One region of the uncultured Merdimmobilis sp. genome, then DNA from elsewhere that is predicted to be linked to it. Evidence: riboswitches for the same ligand, from Rfam matches in the RefSeq annotation. Region 1 holds a riboswitch; the other holds the start of a gene.
The links. Region 1 has a riboswitch for glycine ahead of RDQ42_RS08815 (GrdX family protein). Riboswitches for the same ligand answer to the same signal wherever they lie in the genome.
Positions count from the first base shown of each region.

Region 2: it holds a riboswitch for glycine, as region 1 does, so the genes downstream of both, RDQ42_RS08450 (lipoate--protein ligase) here and RDQ42_RS08815 (GrdX family protein) in region 1, are expected to answer to the same signal.

Region 1 is NZ_CABRJC010000020.1:5,869-13,666, reverse strand. Features, by position in the region: gene RDQ42_RS08820 (glycine/sarcosine/betaine reductase component B subunit) at 1-1,056, opposite strand, end outside; gene RDQ42_RS08815 (GrdX family protein) at 1,105-1,488, opposite strand; glycine riboswitch at 1,651-1,750, opposite strand; gene RDQ42_RS08810 (aminotransferase class V-fold PLP-dependent enzyme) at 1,899-3,053, opposite strand; gene yedE (YedE family putative selenium transporter) at 3,289-4,374, shown strand; gene RDQ42_RS08800 (sulfurtransferase TusA family protein) at 4,381-4,590, shown strand; gene RDQ42_RS08795 (DUF3343 domain-containing protein) at 4,601-4,843, shown strand; gene RDQ42_RS08790 (nitronate monooxygenase) at 5,004-6,059, shown strand; partial or broken gene RDQ42_RS08785 (ArsR/SmtB family transcription factor) at 6,647-6,916, shown strand; gene RDQ42_RS08780 (GTP-binding protein) at 6,968-7,798, shown strand, end outside.
Region 2 is NZ_CABRJC010000018.1:3,224-11,021, forward strand. Features, by position in the region: gene thiE (thiamine phosphate synthase) at 1-477, shown strand, start outside; gene RDQ42_RS08440 (HAD family phosphatase) at 474-1,145, shown strand; gene thiD (bifunctional hydroxymethylpyrimidine kinase/phosphomethylpyrimidine kinase) at 1,164-1,946, shown strand; glycine riboswitch at 2,164-2,245, shown strand; glycine riboswitch at 2,389-2,469, shown strand; gene RDQ42_RS08450 (lipoate--protein ligase) at 2,630-3,637, shown strand; gene ade (adenine deaminase) at 3,765-5,474, opposite strand; gene RDQ42_RS08460 (glycosyltransferase family 2 protein) at 5,858-7,120, shown strand; gene RDQ42_RS08465 (helix-turn-helix domain-containing protein) at 7,357-7,692, opposite strand.

The DNA.
Region 1 (7,798 bases):
GGACTGGGAAGTACCGTCGCGGCCAGCGTACTCATCGGTGATGATTACGGTCTTGATGCCTTTGGCGGAAATCTTCTTGCAGTTCATGATCAGGTCGGTATCGGGGTTGCCGAAGCCTTCCTGGGAAACGATTGCGCCATCCAGATCCAGGTACTCGCAGAGCTCTGCGGTCCAGTTGGAGGAGCGCTCTTTATCAGCCAGGTAAACGTTCTCGTTGGTGATGATCATGCCCACAAAGTTGATGGTCTTGCCATGCTGAGCGAACAGGTCATGGACAACGGGGTTGTTCATGTGGATATAAGTGGGGTTCTTGTCGCAGGAGGATACGCAGTTACCAGACAGGATCGCGCCGTCCATAACCTCGGTGGGGTTGATGATGGTGGGGACGATCTTCTTGGCATCGACGCCGTACACATAGGTGTCGTGCATCAGGCCCTGGCTCTGCAGCATCTGGACGTAGCCAACGCGGGGCAGGTTGGGGTATTTCTCCATGCCCTCTTTCACGCCGTAAGTCTCGTAGGAGACAACCTCGTTGGGCTCAACAGATTTACCCAGCTCACCCAGGTAAGCAGCGACACGCAGACCAGCCATACGGTTGGCGTACTCATGCTCGTGCTGTTTCAGGCCGTCGATGGGGTTCATGACAAGAACCAGGTTGACGGTTTTGGAGAAAGGAGTGTATTTGGCGCCTTCGCCGGTCATATCGATGATGCCTTCCTGGAAACCAACGATCTTACCGGTGGTGACAACAGCGGAACCTCTCAGAGCGTGGGTTCTGCCGGTGCCGACAGTGGTGACTTTGGAGATCACGCCGGGGAAAATCCCGCCTTGACCCTCGACCTTGCAGCGGGGCTCGATTACGTCCTTAACAGGGGTAATGCGAACGCTCTCGCCGGGGCGAGCGATCTCAACTTCGCAGGATTTGATGTTTTCGTCCTCCAGGACGATCTTCTTAATGGCCTCTTTGTCTACGAACAGAACGCCGTTCTCGACTTTGGATTCATTTGAGAACTGAATATCATGGATATCGATGTATCCGACTTCCAATTTTCTCAAATTTAACACCTCCTTAAAATTTTGGCTTTGCGTATTTATCAACAAACCCTATTCAAATAGGATCTGCGATAAGGCTCCTTTTAGCAGCGTGGCGTCGATCACCTGGAAATCTTCCCGCATAGAATCGGGCATATGGGGGAATTTTACCGGGAATTTATCGCAAGTCACAATGCTGTTTTCGATCATCTCCACCGAATCCATGTCCAAAGACTGGGGTTTGATGGAGATCAGGACCGATTTATAAGGGGTTTCATTGGGCTTGACGCTGCCCGAAAGGGGATGGGAGTAAAGCCTGTGTCCCTTATGAATCTGGTCGCGGAGGGCAACCAACACATCGTGATAGGTGCCGTCGACGAACTCAACGGTATATTGCCCTGTAAGTTCGCGGACAACCAGGGGATTGTTGGTTACGATCTTAAACGTTGGCTTCATGAAGAACCTCCCGGAGCGTGATTGTCATTCCATACAAAAACAGAGCAAAACGCACCCTTTTATAGAAATAAAAATAAAATGGTGCATCCCGCTCTGTATCTAACCTGAGAGATTCTCCCTTGAGGGGGATTGCTCCGTCGGTGCTTACGCTCTCCAGAGGTTTGTCGGATTGCGGTGTTGGGACCTGAGATCTTCATAAGGGACTGCAAATCCGCTTACTTATTCCTTCGGCGCTGTTGCCAGACTCTCCCGCAATCGTCATCCAAATATCAATCTGTAAAAATGACTATATAATGTTTTTCTATCACACCATAATGATACACTACTTTTTTCTATAATACAAGTATTTTTTCCAGGGAAAATGGCAAAAATTATTGCAAAAAAATTGTCAATCTTTTATAGAACATTCCCTAGTAGGTGGATAGAATGGCTTTGATAGCGTCAACAGCAAAGTCAATTTCCTTGGGGGTGTTGAATGGGCCGATTGAGAATCGAACAGTGCCCTGAGGGAAAGTTCCCAAGGTCTTATGGGCCGATGGAGCGCAGTGCAGGCCGCACCGGGTCATAATCCCGTACTGGCTGTCCAACAAAAACGCGATTTCCGCGTTGTCGCGGCCGGTGAAATCCACCGAGACGACGGGGGCGCGTTTCATCGGGTCCTCAGTGCCGGCGATCCGGGCGCAGTCGAAGGCGGCTAGGCCCTCGCTAAAGCGCTTGGACAAAGTTTGTTCGTGCTGTAAGATGTTGCCAATCCCCTCCTTTTCCAGATATTGAAGCGACGCGTTTAAGCCGAAGATTCCCGGCAGGTTCATGGTGCCGGCTTCAAAGCGGTCAGGCAGGAAATCGGGAACCTCCTCCGAATCAGAGCGGCTGCCCGTGCCGCCGGAGATCAGAGGGTCAAGTTCCGCAGCCAGGGAATCTTCTATGATAAACCCACCGATGCCCTGGGGCCCGAGCAGGCTTTTGTGCCCGGTAAAGGTCAGGACGTCGATGTGCATATCAACAATGTCAATGGGGAAAACCCCTGCGGTCTGGGCGGCATCCACCACAAAGCGAATTCCATGCTTATGGCAAATGGCACCCACTTCCCGGATAGGCATCACTGTGCCGCATACATTAGAGGCGTGCAGCATCAGAATGGCCTTGGTGTTGGGGCGGATGAGCCCTTCCACCTGATCCAGAAGCAGCATTCCCTGGCTATTGCAGGGGATGCGGTCAAAAGAGACGCCCAGTTTTTCCATTTGTACCAAGGGGCGCATCATGGCGTTGTGCTCCATCGAGCTGACCAATACATGGTCGCCGGGGCGCAGCATACCTTTTATAATAAAGTTGAGAGAAGCGGTGATGTTGGAGGTAAAAATCACATTTTGAGGTTTGGGGGCATGGAAGAGACGGCACAGCCGTTCCCGGGTGTCATAGACGACCTCCCCTGCGCTGTAGGCGCCGGCATATCCGCCGCGGCCCACATTGCAGCCGATTTCCTCCATAAAAAGACGCATGTTTTCCACTACCCCAGGGGCTTTGGGGTAAGAGGTGCTCGCGTTGTCCAGATAAATTCGCTCCATAACGTCCTCCTATAATAAATCCTTTTTTATTATTTTACTCTATTTACCCTATATTCGCCACTGCTATTGGAAAATAAAATAGCTTTCTTGTCTCTATTGCAAATTACTATTTTACGATTGTTAAAAAACAAACTATACTATATACAGGGTCGATACGCCAGTAGGCCAGCTTTGCGGCTCTCATAGCCCGCTGGGGAAAGAGGCTCTGTATCATAGAAAGGTGGTTGGTAGAGAGATGGAAAAGAAAAAACTGATAGGGGCCGGTCTGTTGATCGGCTTGGTCTCGGTTGCCCTTGTCAAGCTGGGGAATCCGGCAAACATGGGTTTCTGCATCGCTTGCTTTTTGAGGGATATTGCCGGCGGTGTTGGACTGCACCGTGCCGCTGTGGTGCAGTATCTGCGCCCGGAGATTATGGGCTTGGTTCTGGGGGCGTTTGGCATGGCCTTGGCCAACAAGGAATTTAAGGCCAAAGGCGGTTCTGCTCCGGCAACCCGTTTTGTTTTGGGCTTTTTTGTCATGGTTGGCGCACTGATGTTTTTGGGTTGCCCCCTTCGCATGGTGCTTCGCATCGGTGGTGGCGACCTAAATGCAGTGGTCGGGCTTGTTGGGTTTATTGCAGGTATCGCCGTTGGAGTGCTGTTCCTCAACCGCGGCTTCAGCCTGAAGCGCACCTACTCCCTAAGCCGGGGAGAGGGTTATGTATTCCCTGCGGTGAATGTAGGTCTGCTGTTGCTTTTGGTGGCTGCTCCTTCCTTTATCTTCTTCAGTACAGAGGGTCCTGGCTCAATGCGTGCCCCCCTCTGGGCTGCTCTGGGAGCCGGCCTTGTGGTAGGTGCTATCGCCCAGCGCACCCGTCTTTGCATGGTTGGCGGCATCCGGGATATGATGCTTTTCCGGGATTGGACGCTGCTGTCCGGCTTTGTGGCTATCATCGCGGCAACTGCGGTGTGCAACATCGCCCTTGGCAACTTCCATCTGGGCTTTGCCGGACAGGCAGTTGCCCATACCGATGGCCTGTGGAATTTCCTTGGTATGGCTGTTGTCGGTTGGGGTTCTGTTCTTTTGGGCGGCTGTCCTCTGCGTCAGCTTATCCTGGCAGGTGAGGGAAACTCAGACTCTGTCGTTGCGGTTTTGGGCATGATTGTGGGAGCAGCCTTCTGCCACAACTTCGGTTTGGCTTCGTCTGGAGCAGGTCCCACTGCAAACGGCAAGGTTGCGGTTGTCATCGCCATGGCAGTCATCGCTGCCATCGCTGTGCTCAATACCAAAGTGGAAACAGCGTCTGCTTCCAATAAGCAGAACGCAGCAGAAAGGGGATAGAAAACAATGGCTGTTATTGTGGATGCGTGCGGACGCTCCTGCCCGGAGCCGGTTCTTCTGACAAAAAAAGCACTGGCCAGCAAAGGGGATCATTATGAGGTGCTGGTAGACAATGTCACCGCCAAAGAAAATGTGACCCGGTTTGCCAAAAATGCAGGCTATACGGTGTCGGTGAGCCAGGAAGAGGATGTTTACCGCCTCTCTTTGACCAAATAGGCAGCCGCATATGATGTATATTGCAACTTTTTTCAACCATTACAACGCAGTGAAGTTCTCCAGGGAGCTGCGGGAGGCGGGGATAGAGCATGATGTGATGCCTGTCCCGCGCAAGCTGAGCTCTTCCTGTGGCAGTTGTGTGCGCTTCTCCACCGAGGGTGATCCTCTGCGGTTCGTGGATGATGGGGTGGAGAAGATTGTGGAGGTGCAAGAGGCTCATACATACGCTGTGGTATATGAATGCGAAGAATAGGCACTGGCTGCCGCAGCTGGCGCAAGAAAAGCCGGGGGAAACCCCGGCTTTTCTTATTGTCTCTACAAAAATGATTGACATATTATAATAGTATGATTATACTAGTATAATATAGTAATTAAAACTATATTATACTATGTTTTTTATATGGAGGTTTGTTATGAGATTACCGCCTTTAAAGATACAGGAATTGACTGCCCGTGTGCCAATCATCCAAGGAGGAATGGGAATTGGTGTAAGCCTTTCCTCATTGGCGGGTGCCGTGGCCCGGGAAGGGGGGATCGGCGTCCTCTCTGCTGCCCAGCCCGGGTACCGGGAGCCAGATTTTGCCGACCATCCACATGAAGCGAACCTCCGGGCGCTGAGCCGGGAGATCCACAGGGCCAAAGAGATTTCCGGCGGAGGGATCATCGGGGTCAACATCATGTGCGCCATGAAAAATTATGAACAGTATGTAAAGTGCTGCATCGACAGCGGCGCCGACCTGATTATCTCTGGAGCGGGGCTGCCCACCAATCTGCCGGAGCTGGTAAAGGGCTCGGGCATTAAAATCGCCCCTATCGTCTCGCCGCCCAAATCCGCCAAGGTGCTGCTGAAAATGTGGGACCGCCACCACGGCACCACTGCCGACTTAGTGGTGATCGAAGGACCAAAAGCCGGAGGCCACCTGGGCTACAGCCAAGAGGATTTGGACAAGTATGCCGGGACCGACTATGATAAGGAAATCCAGGAGATTCTTGCCATCGTAGCGGGCTATGAGGAGAAGTACAACAAGAAGATCTCGGTGGTGTTTGCCGGAGGGGTCTATGACCGGGCGGACATCGACCATTATCTCGCCTTGGGCTGCGCCGGGGTGCAGATGGCTACCCGTTTTGTAGTCACCGAAGAGTGCGACGCCTCCCCAGCCTTCAAGCAGGCATACTTGGACGCTAAACAAGAGGACATCATGATTGTCAAAAGCCCGGTGGGGATGCCTGGACGTGCCATCCGCACCCCCTTCATTCAAGCCAGGATGCAGGAGAGGGAGCAGGTTTCCCACTGTTACCAGTGCATGAACCGGTGCGACATCGCCACCACCCCCTATTGTATCACTGGCGCATTGGTGCGTGCGGTGACTGGGGATGTGGACAACGCCCTTGTTTTTTGCGGGGAAAATGCCTGGCGGCTCCAGGAGATGACCACCGTCCACGACCTGATGGAAGAGCTGGCCCGATAATCTATTATAATAAGGTGTACCTCGCACTCCCCGGTGAGATCCTGCCGCTGGGGAGTTTTCCTTGTGAGGAGGGACCGCTCCTCGTAGGGATTGCCTGCTTGGGAGAAGTGTACCTTCCTTTTATTCTTATTTATCACTGCCCTGCCAACAGGTACGACACCGAAATGGAGCAGATGAGTTCCCGCCTCTCGGGCCGAGATATTTTCACGACCGATCTTCCCTCTATCCGGATAGAAATCACCTCTGGGAGCCAGCCGCTGCACAGTATTGCAGCGGCTGGCTTTCCTGTTGCCATAGTATAAGCCTGCGGAGGGAAATTGGCTTTCATAAAATTTGATTTCAGACGGAGAAACGGCAAGATAAGCCCATTTTGAGCCAGAACTCAGGAGCGGTGCTATCGGGATCAGTGGATTATCATCCCCCTGTAATTGGGCAACTGGAGGGGGATATCATCCGGCAGCGGGGGGTGACTGCCTGCTTTTCCCGACGCAAATGGGGATTTTCTTAAAATTTTACATCTATGCATTGACATTTATCGATTTATAGAATATAATATAAATCGATAAATATAGATTTGAGGTGATTGTGTGGGAAAGGATTACACAGAAAATGTCCAGCTGTTCAAAGCGTTCTGCGATGAAAACCGCTGGAGAATCCTAGAGATCCTCCAAGAAGGGGAGCGGTGCGCCTGCGTCCTGCTGAATGAGTTGGAGATCAGCCAGTCCACATTATCCCATCATATGCGGATTCTCTGCGATTCCGGGGTGGTCGTGGGCCGCAAAGAGGGAAAGTGGATTCACTACTCCATCAGCGAATCGGGGATGGAAAAGGCCAAGCGCCGGATTGACCAGCTGCTAGAACAGAGCATACGCCCCTCTACTGCTGTAAAAGGGATTGAGAGGGATAGATTGACCGAAAAGACCAAACTCTATGTCCTGACTGGTTTTTTAGGGTCTGGCAAGACGACTGTTTTGCTCCGGCTGCTGGAAGCGCTGAAGGGGAAACGGGTCGGCGTCATTCAAAATGAATTTGGAAAATTGGGGATCGACGGCACCATCCTGCGCAACGATGATATCCAAATGGTGGAGATCAACCGCGGCTCCATCTTCTGCTCCTGCCTGAAATTGTCTTTTGTGCAGGCTTTGGCGGAGATGGCCCAACAGGACTTTGATTACCTGTTTGTGGAGAGCTCCGGCCTGGGAGATCCCTCCAATGTAGAGGAGATTCTAGAAGCGGCAAAAGCCCTTGCTGGAGATCGGTATTCTTTCCAAGGCGCCATCTGTCTGGTAGATTCAGTCAACTTCCTGGATCAGCTGGAGGATTTGGAAACAGTGTACCGTCAGCTGAAACATTGCCATCTAGCTGTCCTCACCAAGGTGGACCTGGTGGATGGGGAACGGATTTGCGCACTGAAAGCAAAAATCCGGGAGATCAATCCAAAATGCCGGATTGACGTCAGTTCCCATGGGAATCTGAATTTAGGGTTTTTGGAAGAGAACCTGATGCAGTACCAGTGGGCTGAAGGGGAAGAGACCACCAACAGCGAAGAGGCCAAACCCAAGACTTTGGTCCTCCAATTTGAGGGGGAAGTGGAGCAGGAGAAACTAGAGCGCTTTTTAGCCGAGATAGAAGCTGACCTGTACCGGGCCAAAGGCTTTTTCCATCTGAAAGGGCAGGGGTGGAACCAGGTGGATTTGGTTGGGCAGCAGGTTGACTGCACACCCTGTGAGGAAAAGGAA
Region 2 (7,798 bases), on a different contig from region 1:
AAAGAGGTGAAGCAGGTCACCAGCCGGTACCATGTGCCCTTTGTCATCAACGACAATGTGGAGGTTGCCCTTGCGGTAAACGCCGACGGTGTCCATGTGGGCCAGGAGGACATGGCCGCGGCGAAAGCCCGGCAGCTGCTGGGCCCGGATAAGATTATAGGCGTCTCCTGCAAGACCCCGGAACAGGCGAAAAAAGCCCAGGCTGACGGGGCGGACTACATCGGCACCGGGGCGGCCTTTGCCACCACCACCAAAAAGGACACCCGGGCTTTGAGCCGGGAGGAGCTACAGGCGGTGGCCGAGGCGGTTGACATCCCGGTGGTGGCCATCGGCGGCATAAACGCCGGAAACCTGCTGGAGCTCTCCGGATGCGGGGTGGACGGCGTGGCGGTGGTCTCGGCCATCTTTGCCCAGGACGATCCCCGGGCCGCCGCAGAAGAGCTTCGGGCCCTTTCCGACCAGATGGTGGCCCGATGATTCAGGGGCTGCTCTTCGATCTGGACGGCACCTTGGTGGATTCCAACTGGGTGTGGAAGAACATCGGCCGGGATTTTCTCATCGCCCAGGGCAAGACCCCGGAAGAGGGGCTGGTGGGGAAGTTTGAGGAGATGAGCTTCACCCAGTCCGCCGAATATATGATCCGGGAATACGGTCTCTCCATGACGGTGGGGGAGGTCATCGCCGCCGTGACCCAGATGGCAGAGGACACCTACCTCACTCGGGTGGATCTCAAGCCCGGTGCATCAGAACTGCTGCGGCGGTGCAAGGCGGCGGGATATCCCATGGCTGTGGGCACCGCATTGGATGAGGGCCTGGCCCGGCGCTTGCTGGAAAGGCTGGGGATTTTGGACTTCTTCCGAGGGGTGTACACCTGTGAGACATTGGGCTTCCCCAAAACCGACCCGGCCTTCTACCGCCGGGCAGTGGAGCTGTTGGGCTGCCTCCCCGGGGAGACGGCGGTGTTTGAAGACGCTCCCCACGCCTTGAAAACCGCAAAAGAGGCCGGCTGCCGCACCGTCGGCGTCGCCGACCCTTGGGGCGCCCCCCGCCGGGCGGAGGCAGAAGAATACAGCGACCGTTTCCTCCAAAGCCTGGAGGAGCTTCTGGATTTGCAGCATGGGGGAGAACAGCTCCCCCCAGAATAGAAAAGAGGTTGTAGCAGTATGTATAAAGTGCTTTCCATCGCAGGGTCGGATTGCAGCGGCGGCGCAGGCATCCAGGCCGACATCAAAACCATCGCCGCCCACGGCATGTACGCCATGACAGCTATCACCGCCCTGACAGCCCAGAACACCACCGGGGTGTATGGGGTGCTGGAGGCGGACAAAGACTTTGTGGCCCAGCAGATCGACTGCGTGTTCCAAGATATCCGCCCGGACGCGGTGAAGGTCGGCATGGTGGCAAACGCCCAGATCATCGCCGCCATCGCCGACAAGCTGGAGGAATATGAGGCAAAGAACATCGTGGTGGACCCGGTGATGGTCTCCACCAGCGGGGGGCGCCTCCTCAATGAGGATGCGGTGGAGGCCCTCAAGACCCGCCTTCTGCCCCTGGCGGATGTGATCACCCCCAACATCCCCGAGGCGGAATGCCTTTCCGGGATACCGATTCAATCCAATGGGGATATGGAGCGGGCGGCGGAACAGATCGCCCTCTTCTGCCGGGGGGCCATCCTCATCAAGGGAGGCCACCAGGAATACCGGGCCGACGACCTCCTCTATTATGAGGACTGCCCCATTTGGTTCCCCGGCCGCAAAGTGGACAACCCCAACACCCATGGAACCGGCTGCACCCTCTCCTCGGCCATTGCCTGCAACCTGGCCAAGGGGCTGATTTTGGAGGAGGCGGTGTTCCGGGCGAAGAAGTACCTCACCGGCGCGCTGCTGGCAGGGCTCAATTTGGGCAAGGGGAGCGGCCCCCTGGACCACGGCTACCGGATGCGGTAAGCGAAAATCCCCTAGAACGGCGCCAGTTTTGGGGTGAGGGGGTTGTTTTCTCCCCCTTTGCACGGAGATAAGGAAGCGGTGCGGCCCATATTTTGGGAAATACGGGGAATTTCACAAAATTTCCTCTGTTTTTTCCCCCTATGGGCCGCAATTTTTTGTTGACATTCTGCAAAAGATGGGGTATAGTGGACTAAGAAGAAACACCATAATGATTCGGATGAATGATCCGGGAGAGACCCATAAGGGCGCCGAAGGGGAAATCGCAAGAAACTCTCAGGCAAAAGGACCGGATCATGACGAAACTCTGGAAAGCCGTTAGGCGCCGAAGAAGCAATCCCCCTAGGGGAGAATCTTTCAGGTTTAGGAACAGAGGCGTACAATTTCTGTGCGCCTCTTTTTTGTTGCAATAAAGTGGATGCACAGGCCATACAGATAGAATCGGATGAATGATCCGGGAGAGACCCACAGGGCGCCGAAGGGGAAATCGCAAGAAACTCTCAGGCAAAAGGACCGGATCATGACGAAACTCTGGAAAGCCGCAAGGCGCCGAAGAAGCAATCCCGTTTGTGGAGAATCTTTCAGGTCAAGGACAGAGGCGTGCTGGGAACCTCCCCGCGCGCCTTTTTGCGTGTGGGGGCCTTTGAAACACAGGGGCTGCCAAGCCCCGGACTGGAGGAAGAGCCATGATTACCACCATCAAATACCTGATCGCCGACAGCACCAGCCCTTACCGGAATCTGGCGATGGAAGAATACCTGATGACCCAGGTGGGCAAAAACACCTGCATCCTGTACTTGTGGCAGGACCGCAACACGGTGGAGATCGGCCGCAACCAGAATGCCCGCAAGGAGCTGCGCCTCAACGAAATACAGAAAAACGGCGCCCGCATCTCCCGGCGGCTGGCTGGGGGAGGCGCTTGTTTCCACGACCTGGGCAACCTCAACTTCTCCTTCCTCACCTTGCAGGAGGAGATGGACGACAAACGGTTGAGCGGGGTGATCCTGCGGGCGGTCCGCGGCCTTGGCATCGACGCCGGCCGGTCGGAGAGCGGCATCCTCATGGCCGACGGCCGCAAATTCTGCAACAGCGTCACCTATACAAAAGACGGACACTCCTGTTACCGGGGCAGTATTATGGTCAATTCCAACCTGACCCGGGTGTGCAAATACATCAATCCCGCCTCCTCCCGGGTCAAATCCAAAGGGGCGGATTCCATCCGCTCCAAGGTGGTCAACCTCCAGGAGTGCCTTTCCTCCTTGACGGTGGAGGCCCTGCGGGAACAGATCATCGACTCCATGGGCCATGAATTTGGCCAGATCGCCCGCCGTTTGAACGCAGCGGAGATCGACGAGGACCGCATCCGCGCCTTGGAGGAGAAAAACGCCTCCCAGGAATGGACTATGGGCGGGTTCATCCCCTACACTTACGAACTGGCCGAGCGGCTGCCCTGGGGCAGCCTGCAAATCCAGCTGGAGATGGAACAGGGCTGGATTAAAGAAGCTGCTGTCTATTCCGACTCCACCGAGGTGGACGTGATCCAGAAGATCCCCCAGGTGCTGGTGGGCAGCTGCTTTACCTCCCCGTCGATGATCCGGGCCATGGAACGGCTCAAATCCGCCTGCTCGGGCAGCGAAAGGGAACTCTCCATGGTCAGTGACATCCAGAGCCTGATCGCCCAGCAGGATATTTAACTTCACTTTCTTTTTGTTTCTCCTGAAATTTTGGATTTTTGTTTGACGAGGCAAAGGCCGGCGGGAAACCGCCGGCCTTTGCCTCGTCTTTTGGTTTTTCTATTTTTGAAGGGGGACGGGGATGGGTTTACGGCAAAAGGAAGGACTGGGTGGCGAAGTCAAAGACCCCCAGGTCGGTGATGCGGATTTCCGGGATGCAGGTCAGCGACACAAAGGAGAGGGTGATGAAGGGCTCCACCTCCGGCCTCACCCCCATGGCGCGGACCTTTGCGATCAGCTCCCCCAGTTTGCCCTGGATATCGGCAGTGCGGTCGTCGGTGAACAGACCGGCGATGGGCAAGGGCAGGGTGCCGGCCACCCGGCCGTTTTCCACCACGGTGTACCCGCCGTGGCAGCGGGCCAGTTCCTCCATGGCCAGGAGCATGTCCCGGTCGTTGTCCCCCACTACAATCATGTTGTGGGCGTCGTGGGCGATGGTGGAGGCGATGGCCCCGTTTTTGACGCCAAAGCCTTTGACAACCCCCACCCCGATATTGCCGGTGGCGTGGTGGCGCTCGGCCACTGCGATTTTATAAAACTCCCCTTGGGGCTGGAAACAGCCGCCCGCAGTGGGCACGGCAGAGATTTCTTTCTTGGTGACGATGCTCCCCGGCAGAAGGGTGATCACCGGGATCTCCCCCTGGACGGGGAGGGCTAAGCTTTCTGGAGTGAGGCGCCCCAGGTGGACGGTGTCCAAGCAGGCAGGGTCGATGGGCCGGGGGTTGGGCGGCAGGGTGGGGGAGCTGCCCTTTCGGGAGACCAGAACCCCATCTTTATACACGCTGTGGACGGCCATCTCTTCCAGACTGTCCAGCACCACCAGATCGGCCCGGAATCCAGGGGCAATGGCCCCCAAATCTGAAAGGCCATAGAGGTGGGCAGGGTAGAGGGTGGCCATCTTTACTGCCTCCCCAGGCGGGACCCCCAGCTGAATGGCCCGCAGCACATTCCAGCGGATATGGCCCTCCCGGGCGATGTCGTCCAGGTGCTTGTCGTCGGTACAGAAGACAAACCGGTCCAGGGGCAGGCCCATTTTTACAGCACCGGTGAGGATGGCATCCAGGTTCCGGGCGGCAGAGCCTTCCCGCACCTGGATGGTCATGCCGCAGCGAAGTTTTTCCAGCGCCTCCTGGAAGGTAGTGCATTCGTGATCGCTAGAAACCCCCAAGAGGCGGTAAGCGGCCAGTTCCTTGCCGGTGAGGCCAGGGGCGTGGCCGTCGATGGGCTTTCCAGCGAAGAGGCGGAGCTTCTCCAGCTTGTCCGGATCTCCGGCGAGGACTGCGGGGCAGTCCATTACCTCTCCCAGGCCCAGCACCCGGGGATGGTGGAGGAACTGGGCCATCTCCTGGGCAGAAAGGGGCGCGCCGTTGTGTTCAAACCGGGTGGCGGGCACGCAGGAGGGCAGCATGAGGTAGACGTTGAGTGGGAGGCCCTTCGTCTCCTCCAAGAGATAGGAGATCCCCTTGGCCCCCAGCACATTGGCGATTTCATGGGGGTCGGCAATGAGGGTGGTGGTGCCCCAGGGAAGGATTTTTTCGGCGAACAGCCGAGGGGATACCATGGTGGATTCCAGGTGCATGTGGGCGTCGATCAAGCCGGGGATCACTACCCGTTCACCCAGATCCACCTCCCGCTCCCCGCGGTAAGACCCCACCCCGACGATGACCCCATTCTGCACGGCGATGTCACCGGGGAGGAGTTCCCCGGTGAACACATTGAAAACCAAACCATTTCGAAACACCAGCTGTGGGGTTTTCTCTCCCAGGGAATGGAGCCGAAGCGCCTGCCGGTCGTCCATAAAATGCCCTCCTTTTTGGGATGGCGCGGCGGGGAAAGAGGCCCCGGACCCGCGCGTTCCATCAAACGTATGTGAAGATAAGTATACCACATTCCGGGGAAAAATCTAGGTCAGTCCACAGGGCTTAAGTGGGGGAAAGTGAGGACAACATAGACGGCTTTTAAGTATTAGGAACAGTTCTCTGTAAAATGCAGGTAATTCTATGTGTGCTTTGTGGAGGCTCTTCCAACTATTTTGTAAATTACACACAAAAAAATTTACAAAATTGTATTAAATAGTAAATGTCAATTGTTTTTTCAGAAAATGATGCTATAATGGCACAAGTATGGAAAAACAATGTTTTGCCTAGAATTGACGGCAAAACCGCTTTGGAGGGAAAAATCTTGTTATCCTTTATTCAAACGTTTAACCTCGCCATCTTTTTGTTATTTACCTTTTCTTATGCATACCAGATCTTTTACGCCCTGGTGGCCCTGGTCCGCAAAACCCCGGACCTGACCCCCAAGGACCTGCACAAGTTCGCGGTAGTTATTGCGGCCCGCAATGAAAGCGCGGTCATCGGCCAGCTGATCAACAGCATCAAGAAACAGAAATACCCCGCCGAGCTGGTGGACATTTATGTGGTGGCCGACAATTGCACCGACAACACCGCCGAGGTGGCCCGCCAGGCAGGCGCCCAGGTGTATGTCCGCAACAACCGCCAGATGGTGGGCAAGGGTTACGCCCTGGACTTTATCTTTAAAATTTTGCAGCGCACCAACGACAAAACCCAGTACGAGGGCTATTTTGTCTTTGATGCGGACAACCTGCTGGATGAAAACTACATCGCCGAAATGAACAAGGTGTTTGACGCCGGCTACCGGGTGGTTACCAGCTACCGCAATTCCAAAAACTACGACACCAACTGGCTCTCCGCCGGATACTCTTTGTGGTTCCTGCGGGAGGCTAAGTACCTCAACAACCCCCGCATGATTCTGGGCACCAGCTGCGCCATCTCCGGCACCGGCTTTTTGGTCCACAACGACATCATCAAAAAGAACAACGGCTGGAAGCACCACCTGCTCACCGAAGACATTGAATTCTCGATAGACAGCGCCATCGCCGGCGAATGCATCGGCTACGCGGGCAAGGCCAAGCTTTACGACGAGCAGCCCACCACGTGGGAACAGTCCTGGAACCAGCGGCTGCGCTGGGCTAAGGGTTTTTACCAGGTGTTCTACAATTACGGCGGCAAACTGGTCACCACCATGTTCCCCGACCGCAACTTCTCCTGCTTTGATATGCTCATGACCATTTCGCCGGCCATGATCGCATCGCTGCTCACCGTTTTCATCAACGCATTTTTCCTGCTGTGCGGCCTACTGAACATCACGACCATCCCCGGGATCATTCCTGCGACCACCAGCGCGCTGATGGCCTCTTTGTGCAACTTCTACCTGGTGCTGTATGCCTTCGGCCTTCTGACCACTATCACCGAGTGGAAAGAGATCAATACCACCCCTTGGAAGAAGATCTGGTACACCTTTACTTTCCCCGTCTTTATCTTCACCTATGTGCCCATCTCCATTGTGGCCCTGTTCCGCAAGGTGGAGTGGAGCCCCATCACCCACAACGTCTGCAAATCCATTGAGGAAGTGCAGCAGTAATCGGATTCTGTTATACAAGGCATAGAGGCAGACCTGCTTCTATGCCTTGTTTTTTTCTGGAAAAGAGTTATGGCGGGTCCGGTTTTTTGCGACTTCTGTGGAAGGAAAGGAGACGTCCTTTCAAGTTCGGGCTGTGGCGGTGCAGTTAAACTTGCCCCAGGGAAGAAGGTCAAAAAAATCCCCCTCAGGGGGGAAGCCGGGAATACCCGGCCCCTTCCACAAGGGGGCAAAAGCGATTAGGGGCGGCTACGCTCCGCCAAAAAAACCTTGAGAATTCCGATGACATACCGCTTTTCTTGGGGTGTGCACTGGGCTAACAGCTGCTGGATGTCGTCGTTCATATACTGTTTCCCATCGGTGACGGTGCCCATCAGCACAGTGTCTGGGGTGACCTCCATGGCCTCACACAGGCGCACCAGGGTCTCCAGGCTGGGGATGGAGCGGCCGTTTTCAATGTTGGACAGGTAATTATTGGAAATTTCCGCTTTTTCTGAGAGTTTGTCTTGGGTCAGGCGCCGCTCTTTGCGCAGGCGGGCAATCCGCCGACCTAAAAGATTGTAATCGATTTTCATACGATCCCCCCTCTAGATAAAGGGTAATGAATCTTGGACAAAATATACACCATTTAATAGTGTAATCCAACTTGAAGTATTTGTTTTTATCGGTTATAATAGGATT